DNA from 2 places in the Telluria sp. PB2R4 genome. Region 1 is predicted to be linked to the other one. Evidence: predicted binding sites of a transcription regulator. Region 1 holds the regulator's gene; the other holds the start of a gene.
What was found. Region 1 encodes FNR, which switches genes on or off when oxygen is low (the NO sensors DNR and NnrR bind a similar motif). Its sites were predicted from a motif close to TTGATNNNNATCAA; they were not measured.
Positions count from the first base shown of each region.

Region 2: the regulator FNR is predicted to act here: its motif matches at 2,613-2,626, upstream of AC56LU_RS02610 (universal stress protein).

Region 1 is NZ_JCASIC010000011.1:190,479-197,704, forward strand. It holds gene AC56LU_RS18270 (ThuA domain-containing protein) at 90-851, opposite strand; gene AC56LU_RS18275 (DUF885 domain-containing protein) at 1,077-2,909, shown strand; gene AC56LU_RS18280 (VOC family protein) at 3,033-3,461, shown strand; gene AC56LU_RS18285 (metallophosphoesterase) at 3,520-4,365, shown strand; gene fnr (fumarate/nitrate reduction transcriptional regulator Fnr) at 4,472-5,224, opposite strand; gene AC56LU_RS18295 (hypothetical protein) at 5,452-7,107, opposite strand; gene AC56LU_RS18300 (hypothetical protein) at 7,126-7,226, opposite strand, start outside.
Region 2 is NZ_JCASIC010000001.1:601,482-608,707, reverse strand. It holds gene AC56LU_RS02615 (pectate lyase family protein) at 49-2,340, opposite strand; gene AC56LU_RS02610 (universal stress protein) at 2,678-3,151, shown strand; gene AC56LU_RS02605 (universal stress protein) at 3,174-3,611, shown strand; gene AC56LU_RS02600 (universal stress protein) at 3,623-4,120, shown strand; gene AC56LU_RS02595 (GGDEF domain-containing protein) at 4,142-5,386, shown strand; gene AC56LU_RS02590 (cation-translocating P-type ATPase) at 5,383-7,226, shown strand, end outside.

The sequences.
Region 1 (7,226 bases):
GGTAGCCCGCCACCACGCCGACCGTCGACATGCCTGATAGAGGCAGGTGCAGGCAGCCGCCGCCGCCGCCCCTTGATCTAGGCGGGACCTCAGTCAGCCTTGAAACCGCGTCCGGTCGCGGCCCAGTAGATGCCGCCGTACAGGTGGTGCAGGAAGAGCGGGTCGCGGTAGGTCGCGGCGATATGCCCCAGCGCCGTGTAGAAGGCGCGGCCGCCCTCGTAGGGCTGGTACCAGCTGATGGGGTGGAAGGCGCCCATGCCCTTGCCCTGTTTGGTTTCGGGGCGATAGGTCGACTCGTCGACGCTCAGCAGGTAAGTCAGCTTGCCGGAAGTGGCCGGGCCGAACTCGTACCATTCGTCGGTGAACAGGGTGCGCGGCGCGAAGCGTTCCATGCCGGGAAAGTTGCGCTCGCGGACCTGCAGCACGGCGGTCTGCACCGCCGGGTGGGTGCGGAACATGTGGCCCACCATCTTCGTGTACCACGGCCAGTCGTACTCCGTATCGGAGGCGCTGTGCACGCCCACGAAGCCGCCGCCCTTGCGGATGTAGCGCTCGAAGGCGGCCTGCTGCTTGTCGTCCAGCACGTCGCCGGTGGTCAGCAGGAAGACCACGGCCTGGTATTTCGCGAGTTCGGCATCGTTCATCACGCGATTGGGATCGGCGGTCCAGAACACGTCGAAGTCGTGCAGTTTGCCGAGTTCCTGCACGGCGCTCACGCCCGCATGCACGGCGTCGTGGTGCCAGCCTGCGGTCTTGGTGAACACCAGCACCTTGAATTGTTCGGCGTGAGCGATCGGGGCAGTCAACAGGGAGGCGGCCAGCAGGCTGGACGAGATGAAAGAAAATTTCATTTTATTGTTTGCGTTGAAATATTATTTCGGCACCGGCCGGCGGCCGCTCGTCGCAATCGAACTCATCCAGATGAGCGGCGGCCCAGTCTAACATCGGGCCAATCACGTGTCTGTACATACTGAACGTGCATTGTTGGTTAGACCTTTTCCATGTTAGATTCCTCCGCGGAAAACACGGCGCCCGGCGCCGCCACCCTGTACATATAACGAGGAAACGAGACCACGATGCCATCCTTCCGCCAGCGCAGCCTGCGCGCCACCATCGGCGCCCTGTTCATCCCCGCCGCCATTGTCGTGGCGACCCTGCCGGCTGCGGCGCAGGCGGCACCTGTGGCGCAAGCCGCCGCCGCCAAGCCGAACAAGGCCTTCGATACCTGGGCCGAGAAGTTCGCCGAGGACTGGGTCCGCGCGAATCCGCAGGGCGCGACGTCGACCCAGTACTTCAGCGGCGCGGAACAGGCGAAACTGGACCGCGAGCTGACCCCGCTGACGAAGGCCCACCGCCAGAAGGTGCAGGCCCTGGCCCGCAGCGGCCTGGCGCGCCTGGACAAGTGGATGGCCGGCCCGCTCGACCAGGGCCAGCGTACCTCGGCCGCCGTCATGCGCTGGACGCTGCAGAACGCGGTCGCCAACGAGCCGTTCGAGGACCATTCCTTCATCTTCTCGCAGTTCAGTGGTGTGCAGGTCGGCCTGGTCAATTTCATGACCACCACCCACCCGCTGCGCAATCCGGCGGATGTCGACAGCTACCTGGCGCGCCTGGAGCAGGTCGGCACCCGCATGGACGAAGCGCTGGCGCGCGCCCGCGATGCCGCATCGCGCTCCCTGATTCCGCCGCGCTTCATCCTCGAGCGCGCCCAATTCCAGGTCGACAGCTTCCTCAAGCCGGCGCCGAGCGAGAACGTGCTGGTCACCTCGCTGGCCCAGCGCACCGAGAAGATGGCAGGCCTCACGCCGGACGCGCGCAAGGCCGCGCTGGCGCGCGCCGCCCGCATCGTCGAGGAGCGCATCAAGCCGGCCTACCAGCGGGTGCAGGCCTTCATGGCCGACATCCACCCGCGCACCGGCGACGTGGCCGGCATCTCGCGCCTGCCGAACGGCAGCGCGGCCTATGCGCGCGCGGTCGAGAACTTCACCAGCACCAAGCTCACCCCGAACGAGATCCACGAGATCGGCCTGCGCGAAGTCGCGCGCATCGAAGGCGAGATGGACCGGCTCCTAGCATCGCTGGGCCTTGCCGAGGGCGGTATCGAAGCCCGCATGAAGCAGCTCGATGCGCGCTTCCAGCCGAAAGGCGAGGGCGACCCGCGCCCGGCGATCATCGCCAGCTACGTCGAGATGGTGAAGGACGCCGAGCGCAGGAGCGCGCCGCTGTTCAACCTGAAGCCGCGCGCCCCGGTCGAAGTGCGCCGCGAGCCGCCGCTGACCGAACCCTCGGCCGCCGCGCACTATTCGCTGCCGGCGCCGGACGGCACCCGCCCGGGGATCTTCTGGGTGCCGCTGCGCGGCCCGAGCTTCGACATGATCCGCATGCGCAGCCTCGCTTACCACGAGGCGGTGCCGGGCCACCACTTCCAGCTGGCGATCCAGCAGGAGCTGACCGGCATTCCGAAATACCGCAGCCAGCGCATCTTCAGCGGCGGCAGCGCCCACTCCGAAGGCTGGGCGCTGTACACCGAGCGCCTGGCGGTGGAGCAGGGCTGGTACGAGGGCGACGTGCCCGGCCTGCTGGGGGCACTCGGTTCGGAACTGTTCCGTGCCCGCCGCCTGGTGGTCGATACCGGCCTGCATTCGAAAGGCTGGACCCGCCAGCAGGCGATCGACTACGGCATCGGCGCGCAGGAAGTCGAGCGCTACGTCGCCTGGCCGGGCCAGGCCAACGCCTACATGATCGGCATGCTGCGGATGATCGAGCTGCGCGAGAAGGCCAGGAAGGAATTGGGGGACAAGTTCTCGCTCGCCGGCTTCCACGACCTGGTGCTGGGCGCGGGCTCGGTGCCGCTCGACGTGCTGGGCGAGCTGGTGGATGGCTGGATCGCGAAGCTGAAGCAGGCCTGAGCCTCAGGACGGCGGCATCGATTTGCATCGCGATGCCGCCGCGCCGGTTGCCCGGGGGCGCATTTGCTCCTACACTGCTCGCGCGCAGCTGTATTTCATGACCTTCTTCCACAGGAGCACAGCATGGAAACACAAGAAATCTACCGCGGGCGGCTCATCGACCACATTCAATTGGTGGTGCGCGACCTGCCTGCCTCCCGCAGGTTCTACGGCGCCGTGTTCGAGGCGCTGGGCATTCCGCTCGGCGGCGCCGGCGACGATTACTTCTGGGCCGACGAACTGTTCGTCTCCAGCCGCGCCAGCCAAGCCGCGCAAGGCGTGCTGACGGGACGCCACCACCTGGCCTTCCAGGCACGCGACCGCAAGATGGTCAATGCCTTCTACTTTGCGGCGCTGGCCGCCGGCGGCAGGGACAACGGCCGGCCGGGCGAGCGCGCCTACCACCCGGGCTATTACGGCGCCTTCGTGCTCGACCCGGACGGGAATAATATCGAAGCGGTCTACCACGGCGAGGCGAAGCAGAGCGCGCCGTACGTGCGCATCAGCTTCTGACGGCCGCTGCAGTCGCCGGCGCAGGGCGCGGCGAAAAAGCCGCTATACTGCGCCGACCATGCGCATCCAGCTTTTCTCCGACCTCCATCTCGAACGTTACGCGGGCTTCATTCCGCAGATCCGCGCCGATACCGACGTGATCATCCTGGCGGGCGACATCGGTTCCTACCAGTCCGGCTCGCGCCTGACGGATACCGATTTCGGCCTCGGGCGTTTTTCGCCGAGGTCCTCTCCGCTGCGGCCCGGCGCTTCGCAAGCGCGGGTGCTCTACATCCCCGGCAACCACGAATTCGACGGCCTCGAATTCGAGGAGGCCTACGCGCGCCTGCGCGCCACCTGCGCACGCCTCGGCATCGAATGGCTGGACCGCGAGACCTTGATGATCGGAGCGGTGCGCTTCATCGGCACTACCCTGTGGAGCGATTTCGACGCGCTGGCGCTGCAGGAGCAGGACCTGACCAAGCAGCTGCAGCGCCGCGACAAGGCCTTCCGCGCGGCCAACTACTACCTGTCGAAGAACACGACCCTGAAGAACGGCGAAAAGGTGCTGGCCGAGGGCATCCGCGCGATGTCGCTGGACTGCCAGGCGTGGCTGCGCGGCGCGCTGGCGGCGCCTTTCGAGGGCCGCACGGTGGTGGTGACCCACTTCGCCCCCAGCCTGCTCAGCGCCGACCCGCGCTATGGCCTGACCCCCGGCACGGCGGGCTTCTGCAATGCGCTCGACGCGCTGTTTCCCCAGGCCGACCTGTGGATCCACGGCCACCTGCACTGCGCGAACGACTACATCACCAGCGGCGTCGAAGCGGGCCGGCCCTGGTCCTGCCGCGTGGTGGCCAATCCGCTCGGTTACCTGAGCAAGGGCGAGCAGGAGGCCTTCCGTCCGGAGCTGGTGATCGAGATCTGAGCACGCACGGTGGGCGCCGGCGCCGGAAAATACGTCCGCCCGCAGCAGTCCCGACGCCAGGACGGCGGCACGGAGCGCGACGAGCCGTCCTGGCGACGCCCCAGGTTCAGCCCATCGGGCTGCAAACGTCGGTGCCGGCAGCCAGCGCCTTGAGCTTGACCGGGTCGAGCAGGGTGACTTCGCGCTTGTCGACCTGCAGCCAGCCCTGTTTCTTGAAGCGCGACAGCAGGCGGCTGATGCTTTCGATGGTGAGTCCGAGGTAGTTGCCGATGTCCTCGCGCGACATGCGCAGCTGGAAGCTGTTCGGCGAGTAGCCGCGCGCCGCGTAGCGCGCCGACAGGTTCACCAGGAAGACGGCGAAACGCTGCTCCGCCCGCATATTGCCGAGCAGAAGCATTACGTTCTGTTCGCGCGTGATTTCCTGGCTCATGATGCGGTGGAAGTGGCGCAGCAGGGCCGGGACCTGGCCGAACAGCTCTTCCAGGCGCGAGAACGGAATCTCGCAGACTTCGCTGTCCTCGAGCGCCACGGCGTCGCAGTGGTGGGTGCCGCTGATCGCGTCCATGCCCAGCAGTTCGCCGGCCATCTGGAAACCGGTGATCTGGGCTTCGCCGGCGGCGTTCACCTGGTAGGTCTTGAAATGGCCGAAGCGCACCGCGTACAGGTTGCGGAAGGGTTCGCCCATCGCATACAGGCGCTCGTCGCGTGCGAGGCGGCGGCGCCGTCCGATGATTTGGTCGAGGCGGTTGATGTCGGCGTCTTCCAGCCCCATCGGCAGGCACAGCTGGTGCATGCTGCAGGCGCCGCAGCTGGTCTTGAGGGCCTGGATGCTGACCGGCGCTGTGCCAGGGAGCGACATGGGTTGGTTCATGGCGTGAGAAGAAAATGCGGACGCAGCCATTATAGACACAGGCCGGGTCCGCGGCGTTCATTTCCCAGAGATAAGTAGGGTGGGCGGGGTAATTGCGGGCAATGCCCGGAATTACGTACGCCCACGCGTTCAATATTCCCGTGAATAGACGCTACATCCATTCCAGGACGATCTGAACGCGTGGGCGGCATCGCCGTCCACCCAACACAGGGCGGTTACAGGTGATGCCGGTGTTCCGCCTTCTTCCGGTAGTACTCCTGCCGGCCCTTGGCCTGCACGGTCGCGGCGATCTGCGCCGCCTCCAGCGCCGCCGCCTTCACGGTCGCGAACGCGTCACCATCCGCCTTCAGGGCCTCGACGGCCTGCAGCGACTGCGCCGTGCCGGCCAGCGCCAGGCCGAAGGTGGCCGACACCGCCAGCTCGGCTGCCAGGGTGTCGAGGCCTGGCGCCACCACGCCCTGGCCGGCGTTGGCCGCCATGGCTGCCTCGGCGGGGGCCTGGGGCGCCGCCAGCGCACGCGCCACGTCCCTGTCGCCCGCCACCTTTGCCAGGAAGTCCAGCGCGGCCTGGCTGCCCGACTGGTTGGCCAGGTCGCCCAGGCGCAGCAGCGCGGTGTTCTTGGCATTGAACACCGCACGGCCGGCAAGCGGCTTCTCGACGAAGTCGATCAGCGGCTGGACCGCGATCGCGCTGCCGATGTAGCCGAGGGTGGCCACGACCTGCACCAGGAACTCCTCGTGCTTCCCGGGCTCGTTCACCAGCCAGTCGAGCAGCAGGCGGGCGTCCTTCTCCGTGTACTGCGAGGCCAGCTCGTCGGGCACGCCTTCGACCCAGTGCTGGGAGACGAAGTCGCGCACGTCGGCAGGCAGCGGGATGCCGCCCACGCCGCAGGAGCAGCCGCCGGCGGGCATCACCTCGCCGGTGATGGCGAGCGGGCCGGCCAGGAAGGCCGCCGACTCCCCGGCGTTGACCACGTCGTGGTCGGTGCCGACCGACGGGTACATGACCGCGCGCAGGTCGTCGGTTCGATGGCCGAGGCCGCAGTTGTGGCCGTACTCGTGCACCCAGATCAAGCCTTCCTGGTTGGCGGTGAAGCGCACCGCCGCCACGTTGACGATGGTGCTGCCGACCGGGGCGCAGCCGATGATGCTGTCGCCGGGGCCGCCGCACCAGCGGATCGCCTGCACGACCTTGACCCCGCTGCCCGCGTTCAGCAGCGCCGTCAGGTCGGCCGCCGTCTGGATCGTGCCGGGGACGTTGCTTGGGAGCAGCCGTACCGCGCCGTTGCGCACGAAGCGGACCGGGGTGGCGACATCCGGCCCGGTGTCGTCGTTCTGCAGGATCGTGCCCATGTCGGCCAGGATCCGGTCGGCCTCGGCCTCGCTCAGGGCCACGCTGCTGTGGCGGTGCACCGCGACCGACACCGTGCGCAGGCCGGGTGGCGCCACGGGCGGGTTGACGATCAGGTAGTCGACGTAGAGCGAGATGTCCGCGCTCCACTCGATGTTGACCCAGATGTCGACGCCGTTCCAGCGCGAGGCGACGTTGTGCAGGGTGTAGCGGGCTGCGCCGATGAACTTGCCGGCGTTCGGTCCGCCCGGCACGCCTTCGCCCACCGCCACGAACACCTGCGAGCCGGGCTGGATGACATCCCAGTTGAGCCGCAGGATCCATTGGCCGCGGCGCGCTCCCCAGTCGTGGCGGTAAGTGAAGCCGGTTCCTTGCAGGGCGGGCTGCAGCCCGTCCTTGCCGACGGTGGCTTCGGCAATGGCCCAGGGGCCCTTGGTGTCCGAGGAATCCGCGCGCTCCGCCGGGTCCTGGCGGGCCAGGGTCAGCGCGGCGTTCCGGTCAAGACGATCGTTTGGTGACATGGTGTTCTCCTCGGATGCTCAGGGATTGATGATCAGGTAGTCGGCGTAGAGCGAGATATCCGAGCTCCACTCGATGTTGACCCAGATGTCGACGCCGTTCCAGCGTGAGGCGACGTTGT
Region 2 (7,226 bases), on a different contig from region 1:
AAAGCGGTGGGGACCGCCATGCCGCGGCATGGCGGTTGCGATTCCTGTTTAATTCAGGCCGCCGCCGACGACGCTCAGCTTGCTGAAGCTGGCGCTCTGGCCAAGGGTATTGCTGCCGGACGAGACCGCCATGCCGACATACAGCGTCGGCGCCGTCACGTTGACGCTGGTCGCCTCGGTCCAGTTCAGGCCGTCGCGCGAGGCTGCCGAATACAGGGCATTGCCGCGACGTTCGATCCGCACCCAGACCGGCAGCGTGGTCGTCGAATAGCCGGACAGGACCGACTTGTTGTCGCCATTGATGGCGCGCCGGATTTCCCCCGTACTGGCGTAACGCGCCGTCCAGGCATAGACGCCCTGGCTGGTCACCGACTCGGTCGCCAGCAGGCCGGCACGGGCGCCGCTCGCGCTGCCGCCCTGGGTCAGCATCCTTGCCGTCATGACGAAATTTCCGGTCAGCGGCATGTACTTGAAGTAGAAGTTGTAGCTGGTCGAGGTCGAAATATTACCGCCACCGTTAATGGTGTACACGCCATTGAGCAGGGAGCTGCCGACCGGGGCGGTGACCGCCGCGTTCATCTTGGTTTCGCCGACCCCTTTGTCGCAGGTGAACAGACGGGTGCAGACCGGCGTGCCCACCGGCGGCGGCGGATCGGTCGGAACGGTCGGATCGGTTGGATTGGTCGGGTTGGTTGGGTTAGTAGGATCGGTCGGCGGCGTGCTGCTGGCGGCCGTACAAGTGGCGCCCGTGCCCGGATTGTTCACGCGTCCGGCGCCGGCGTTGTTCTGCACGTAGACGCAGGCCTGATCGGCGGGCATGACGGTGTAGTTGTACGGCGGCGTCCACCTGGTGAGGCGCGGCAGGCCGGTGGCCGACATCAGGGCGCTCGAGATATCGATCGCACCGCCGACCCAGGGCTTGGTGTCGTCGCCCTTGTCGTTGATGAACAGTTCGCCCGAGGCGCGGTAGCTGAGCGCATCCTTGCCGCTGGAGACCTTGCCGCCGACCTGAGACGGCTTCAGGTTCTTGAACAGGTAGTAGTTGTTTTCGGACAGCACGTCCGACTGGTATCGCACGTCCAGGCCGCCAGCGAATTTCATGTCCGGGTCGAGCGGACTGGTGTCGCCTTCGAGCAGGTTGTTAAAGGTGTGCAGTTGGCCGAAGCGAATCAGCGGCAGGCGGCTGGCGGTGCCATGCCAGTGCAGGCCGTGGAAGGTCACGTGCAGCCGTCCGGCATCGCTCCAGGCGCGGCCGCTGTCGCCGTTGCCGACCAGGGTGGTCTTGCCGTGCTTGTAGAACTTGCTGTTCGACAGGGTCACGTAGTCGGAGCCGCGCACGATGTCCAGGGCGCCGTCGTGGCGCGTATCGCTGGCCAGCCGGTCCGGCGTGTCGCCGTCGCTGACGGTAAGGTGGTCGATCCAGATGTTCTGCGAGCGCGAGATCGTCGCGCCGTCCGCATAGGCATTGGCTGAATCCTCGGGGTTCACGTCCCACGGCGTGTCGAGCGCGATGTTCCGGATGATGACGTTACGGGTCCAGGTGGGGTACAGGTCGCCGTCCTTGCCGGCCGCGACCCAGGCCTTGAAGTCGGCTTCGGGATCGCGCCCCGGCGCGGTCGCGAGTTCGCCGCCGACCAGCAGGGTGGTGCCGGTGATGCGTGCGGCACGGCCCTGGGCGTCGTTGATGCCGACCAGCGTGGTGTTCGACGGGATGCTGATCGAACCGCCGTACTTCTGGTCGTTGTAGCTTTCGTATTCCTTGAACACCGTGTTGTTGGCGCTCATGCGCAGGTCGATGTGGCCGACGATGCGGATGATCTTGGGCGCCAGGCCGGCCTGGTTCAGGGCCGCGACCAGCTGCTGGCCGTTGTACACGGTGTAGATGTGCTGGGGCGCCGCGTTGCGGCCGCCCGTGACCACCACCTGCTCGTGCCCGCTGCTGCTCCGCTTGTAGCCGTGCCAGCCGACGGTCGGCGCCACGTCGCATTCGAAGCTCAGGGCGCCGCCCGTCGGGTCGGTGGTGGCGAATTGCCAGGTCGGCAGCGCCGGGGCGGCGCGGTAGTTGGATGGCGAATGCTTGCCGTCGATGGCCACCGGCGCGCCCGGCCGCCGGATGCCGTAGGTGCCCAACTGGAGCGGGGTGGAATCGCCGGTGAGGGACTGGGCGTCGATTCCGTCCAGGGTCAGGGCAGGGCAACCCGTGCTCGAGGAGGACGAGACGACGAGGGAAGAAGTCTTTGACATCTGGCCGGTTGGCGTGGCGACTTCGCCGCCGCCACAGGCACTCAGGAGCAGGCCGACTGCGGCCGCAAGGCTGGTACGTTGCAGGGTACGTGTCATATTGTATGTCTCCGTGTATTGGTTTTTTTACTACAAAACTGATCAGTCCAATTTTGTTGCGAGCCTACCACTGGAGCTATTGGTCCGACCAATTGAATTCATGGTATAGACAGTCTTTTAACTCGTCCATTACTATTTTGTTGACGTTTTGCCACACCGGCCGTGGCCGTCCTCGCCATTCGCAGCCGGGGTCTTTCGATTACCGAATGCAGGTGTCGGCGACAAGGGCAATGCACCGTGGTAGCGCGGGAAATCTTACGTGTAGTCGGTTTTTGATCTGGGTCAAAGATTTTCGCGGTCGGGAAGAACAGACTCAGTACGATCTGCTCGAATATCGATGATCTCTTCCCAGCCCACCATGATCAGGAAAATCCTCGTGCCAACGGACGGGTCGGCACTCTCGGAGCGCGCGGCGGCCGCAGCGGTCGCCCTCGCGCGCGGCAGCGGCGCCGAGATTGTCGCCCTGTCCCTGGCCTGGCCGGGTCTTTCGCTGCACGCACGTGCACCGGGCCCCGAAGAGGCGGACGCGGCACGCGAACGCGCCCTGGGCGTGGCGGCCCGGCGTGCGGGCTGGGTTGCCCGCCTCGCTGACGAGGCCGGGGTGCGGCACAGTGTGGTGACTGCGGTGCCGTCCTCGCAGCACGACGAGATCATTCGCGTGGCGCTGGAACTGCATTGCGACCTCATCTTCATGGCGGCACATGGACAGTGCGGCGTCAACCGGCTGATCGCCGACCGGGTACCGCAACTGGTGCTCGCCTACGCGCCCATCCCGGTCATCCTGTATCGGGGAAGCGTCGAACCTGCTTGACCATCACTTTCTGGAGCCTGCCATGTACAAGCGAATCTTGCTGCCGACCGACGGATCGGACGCCTCCGAGCGCGCGATCCTGTCCGGGATCGATTTTGCCAAGGAGATCGGGGCTGAAGTGGTCGCCATGACGGCCACGCCCGCGTTCCACCTTTTCACCAGCGACAGCGAGATGCTGGAGCAGACCCCGGAGCAGTATGCCGAGGCGAGCAGGACGCGTGCGCAGCGCATGCTCGACGAGGTGGCCGCCGCCGCCCGCAATGCCGGCGTTCCCTGCACCGCGGTGCAGGTAGTGTCCGACGAACCCTACGACGCCATCATTCACGCCGCACGCGACCACATGTGCGACCTGATCGTCATGGCCTCGCACGGCCGCAAGGGGGTCAAGGGCTTGCTGCTGGGCAGCGAAACCCAGAAGGTCCTCGTCCACAGCGCAATCCCGGTGCTGGTGCACCGCTAGGGAGGGAATCCATGTACCGACGCATCCTCGTGCCGACCGACGGCTCAACCATTTCCGATGCGGCCGTCGCTGCCGCCATCGACTTCGCGCAGGCCCGCGGCAGCGCCATCGTCGCGCTTGGCGTTGCCGTTCCCGAGCCGACCTTCCAGTCGCTCGAAGGCGCCATGGCCTACGACCCGGGCCTGCAGGTAGACGTCTTGCTCGAACATGCAAAGAAGCATGTCGACGCCGTCGCCGCGCTCGCCCGGCAAGCCAATGTGCCCTGCACACCGGTCACCTGCAATGCGCTGGATGCCGCCGAGTCGATCGTCGACACCGCGCGCCAGCAGCATTGCGATCTCATCATCATGGGCTCGCACGGCCGCCGCGGACTGAGCCGCCTGCTGGCGGGCAGCGTCACGCAGGGCGTGCTGGCACACGCACCCGTGCCGGTGATGGTGCTTCGGCCATCTGCGGACGAGACAGGTGCGCAGCCGTGGGCGCCATCCCCGCCGCCTGGTACGACCTGAACGGGCGCCACGGTGCAGGGAGTGAAAGCGACGCCGCCCCCGCTTCGGGCAGCGGCCGGGGAGCACACGCCGGGGCCGGCTCCGGCAGACGGGGCGGCCGCGCGCGCGGCATCGGCCACGCCCCCGACACGGCGCCGGCGGCAGGGCCGCCGGCGCGGCCCTGCCGCCGGCGGCTTCGGCAAGCTGGATTCTCCAGACGAGCGCGAATTTGACCAGGCCCTCGACCGCGCCCTGACCGGCATGCTGCCGGCATACGGCGTCTTGTTCGGCATCGGCGTCGTGCTGTTCGGCGCATGGGACTACTGGATCGCGCCGCAGCAGGCGCCGACCACCGCATTACTACGGATAGCACTGGTCCTGCTCGGTTCCATTGGCTACCTGCACTGGCGCGGGCGGATTGCGCTCGCCTGGCGCTGCGGCCTGATCTACGTCACGCATAGCGCTGCCATGATCCTGAGCGCCAGCCGGCTGCCGGACGGCCTGCTGCTGGCGCTGCCGGCGATCACGGGCGTCATGCTTCCGCTTGCCCTGGTCGAGCCGCGCCTGCATCGGCTGTCCGCCCTGGTCGTGCTCCCGACCCTGCTGTTCCTGGCGCTTGGCGCAGCGCTGCTGCAGGAGCAGGTGTATTTCAGCAGCGTGCTGGTCTATGCGGTCATGCTCGGCCTGGCGGTGGCCGTCGCCCTGTTCCGGGGCCGCCAGCTGCGCAAGGACTTCCTGGCCGAGCGCGCGCTGACGTATTCGGTGCGCCACGACAGCCTGTGCGGCGTGCTGGCGCGTGGCTACCTGCTCGAGCTCGCCAGCCATGACCTGGCGCTGGCGCGGCGCTATGGCCACCCGCTGGCGATCGGGATGGTCGACATCGACCACTTCAAACGGGTGAACGATGACTTCGGCCATCCGGTGGGCGATGCGCTCCTGCGCGCCGTGAGCCAGGCATGCAGCAGCGCACTGCGGGCCAGCGACTACTTCGGCAGGGTCGGCGGAGAAGAATTTGTCTGCGTCATGCCCGAGACGGACGAGGCCGACGCCCTGGCCTGCGCCGAACGCATGCGCCTGGCCGTGGCCGCCATCCGCCTGGAGACCGCATCCGCCGTCGTGCGCTGTACGATCAGCATTGGCGTCGCCGAGCTCGCGCCCGCACATGCCGGGATCGACGAGCTGCTCGCAGCAGCGGACGGGGCGCTGTACCGTGCCAAGGCGAGCGGCCGCAACCGGGTCGAGCTGGCGCGGCTAGCCGGCGCGCCAGCCGGACCGGGCAGCCCATGAAGATTGATGCCGGCCCCTCCATTGCCGCAGGGCTGGACAGCAAGGAAGCCGCGCGGCGCCTGGCGCGCGACGGCCCCAACCTGTTGCCGGACACCGGTGGGCGGCGCTGGCGGCGCATCGCGCTCGATGCCGCGCGCGAGCCGATGTACCTGCTGCTGGTCGGCGCCGCGATCCTGTACCTGGTACTGGGCGAGCCGCTCGAGGGCGCCTTCCTGTTCGGCATGGTCTTCCTCATGCTGTGCATGACGCTGTACCAGGAAGGACGCACCGAGCGCGCGCTGCAGGCGCTGCGCGAACTGGGATCGCCGACGGCCCTGGTGTGGCGCGACGGTCGCGCGCAGCGGATTCCGGCCAGCGCACTGGTAGAGGGTGACCTGGTCGAATTGGGCGAGGGGGACCGGGTGCCGGCCGATGGCCTCCTGCTGGCGGCCGCGGGCCTGCAAGCGGACGAGTCGCTGCTGACCGGCGAGTCGGTCCCGGTCGGCAAGCTGGCAGCTCCCGAGGCCAGCGAAGCCGGAGCGCAGGCGCGGGGAGCCGCACTGGCGCCCGGTGGCGCCGACCTGCCATGGGTGTATTCCGGCACCCTGGTGGTGCAGGGGCACGGCCTGGCACGGGTCACCGCCACCGGGCCGCGCAGCGAGATCGGCCGCATTGGCGCTACGCTGGGGAGTATTGCGCCGCCGCAAGGGCGCCTGCAGCGCGAGACCTCGGTGCTGGCGCGCCGTTTTGCGATCCTGGGCGGCGCCGTCAGCGTTGCGCTGGTGCTGCTGCTGGTGCTGCGCGGCAGCGAGCCCCTGCAGGCCTTGCTGGCTGGTATCGCGCTGTCGATGTCGATGCTCCCGGAGGAATTCCCGGTCATCCTCACCGTGTTTCCCGCGATCGGCGCCTGGCGCCTGGCGCGCAACCAGGTCCTGACCCGGCGCCTGGCGGCGATCGAGATCCTTGGCTCGACCTCCGTGCTGTGCGTCGACAAGACCGGTACCCTGACCGAGAACCGGATGGCGGTAGCGCAGCTGTGGCATGCCGGCGCCATCCATGACGTGGCGTCGGGCGGCCCGATGCCGGCGCCTCACCGGGAATTGCTGGCCTGTGCACTGCGCGCCAGCCGTGCGCTCGGCACCGACCCGATGGAGGCCGCGTTCTGGCGGCTCGCGGGTGGCGCATGGCCGGATGGCGGCGCGCCGCCGGCTGGCTGGGTGCTGGTGCACGAGTACGGCCTCAGTCCGCAGCGTCCGGCCCTGGTGCACGTCTGGGACTGCGGCGACGGCGGCGTGCAGGTTGCCGCGAAAGGCGCGCCGGAGACCGTGGTAGCGATGTGCGGGGCCGGTGCGCGCGGCGGCGCGGAGGCGCTGGAGGCTGCCGCCCGGATGGCGGCGGCCGGCCTGCGGGTGCTGGCGGTGGCGCGCGCAAGCGGGCCTGCCACGCCGGGGAGCTGGCCGCCGGACCCCGGCTCCTTTCCATTCGAGCTGCTCGGCCTGGCGGCGCTGGCCGACCCGCTGCGCCCGGATATTCCAGCCGCGATAGCGGCCTGCCGTGCAGCCGGGCTGCGCGTCGTCATGATCACGGGCGACCATCCCGAGACGGCGCGCGCGATCGCCCGCCAGGCCGGCCTCGAAGCCGAGACACCAGGGGCCGTCCTCACCGGCGCCCAGATCGGCGCAATGGACGACACGGCGCTAGAGCGCGGTCTTCGGAACAGCAGCGTGTTCGCGCGCATCGCACCGCAGCAGAAGCTGCGCATCGTGCAGGCGCTGCAGCGCGGCGGCGCGGTGGTCGCCATGACCGGCGACGGCGTCAACGACGCGCCGGCGCTGCGTGCCGCCAATGTCGGGGTGGCGAT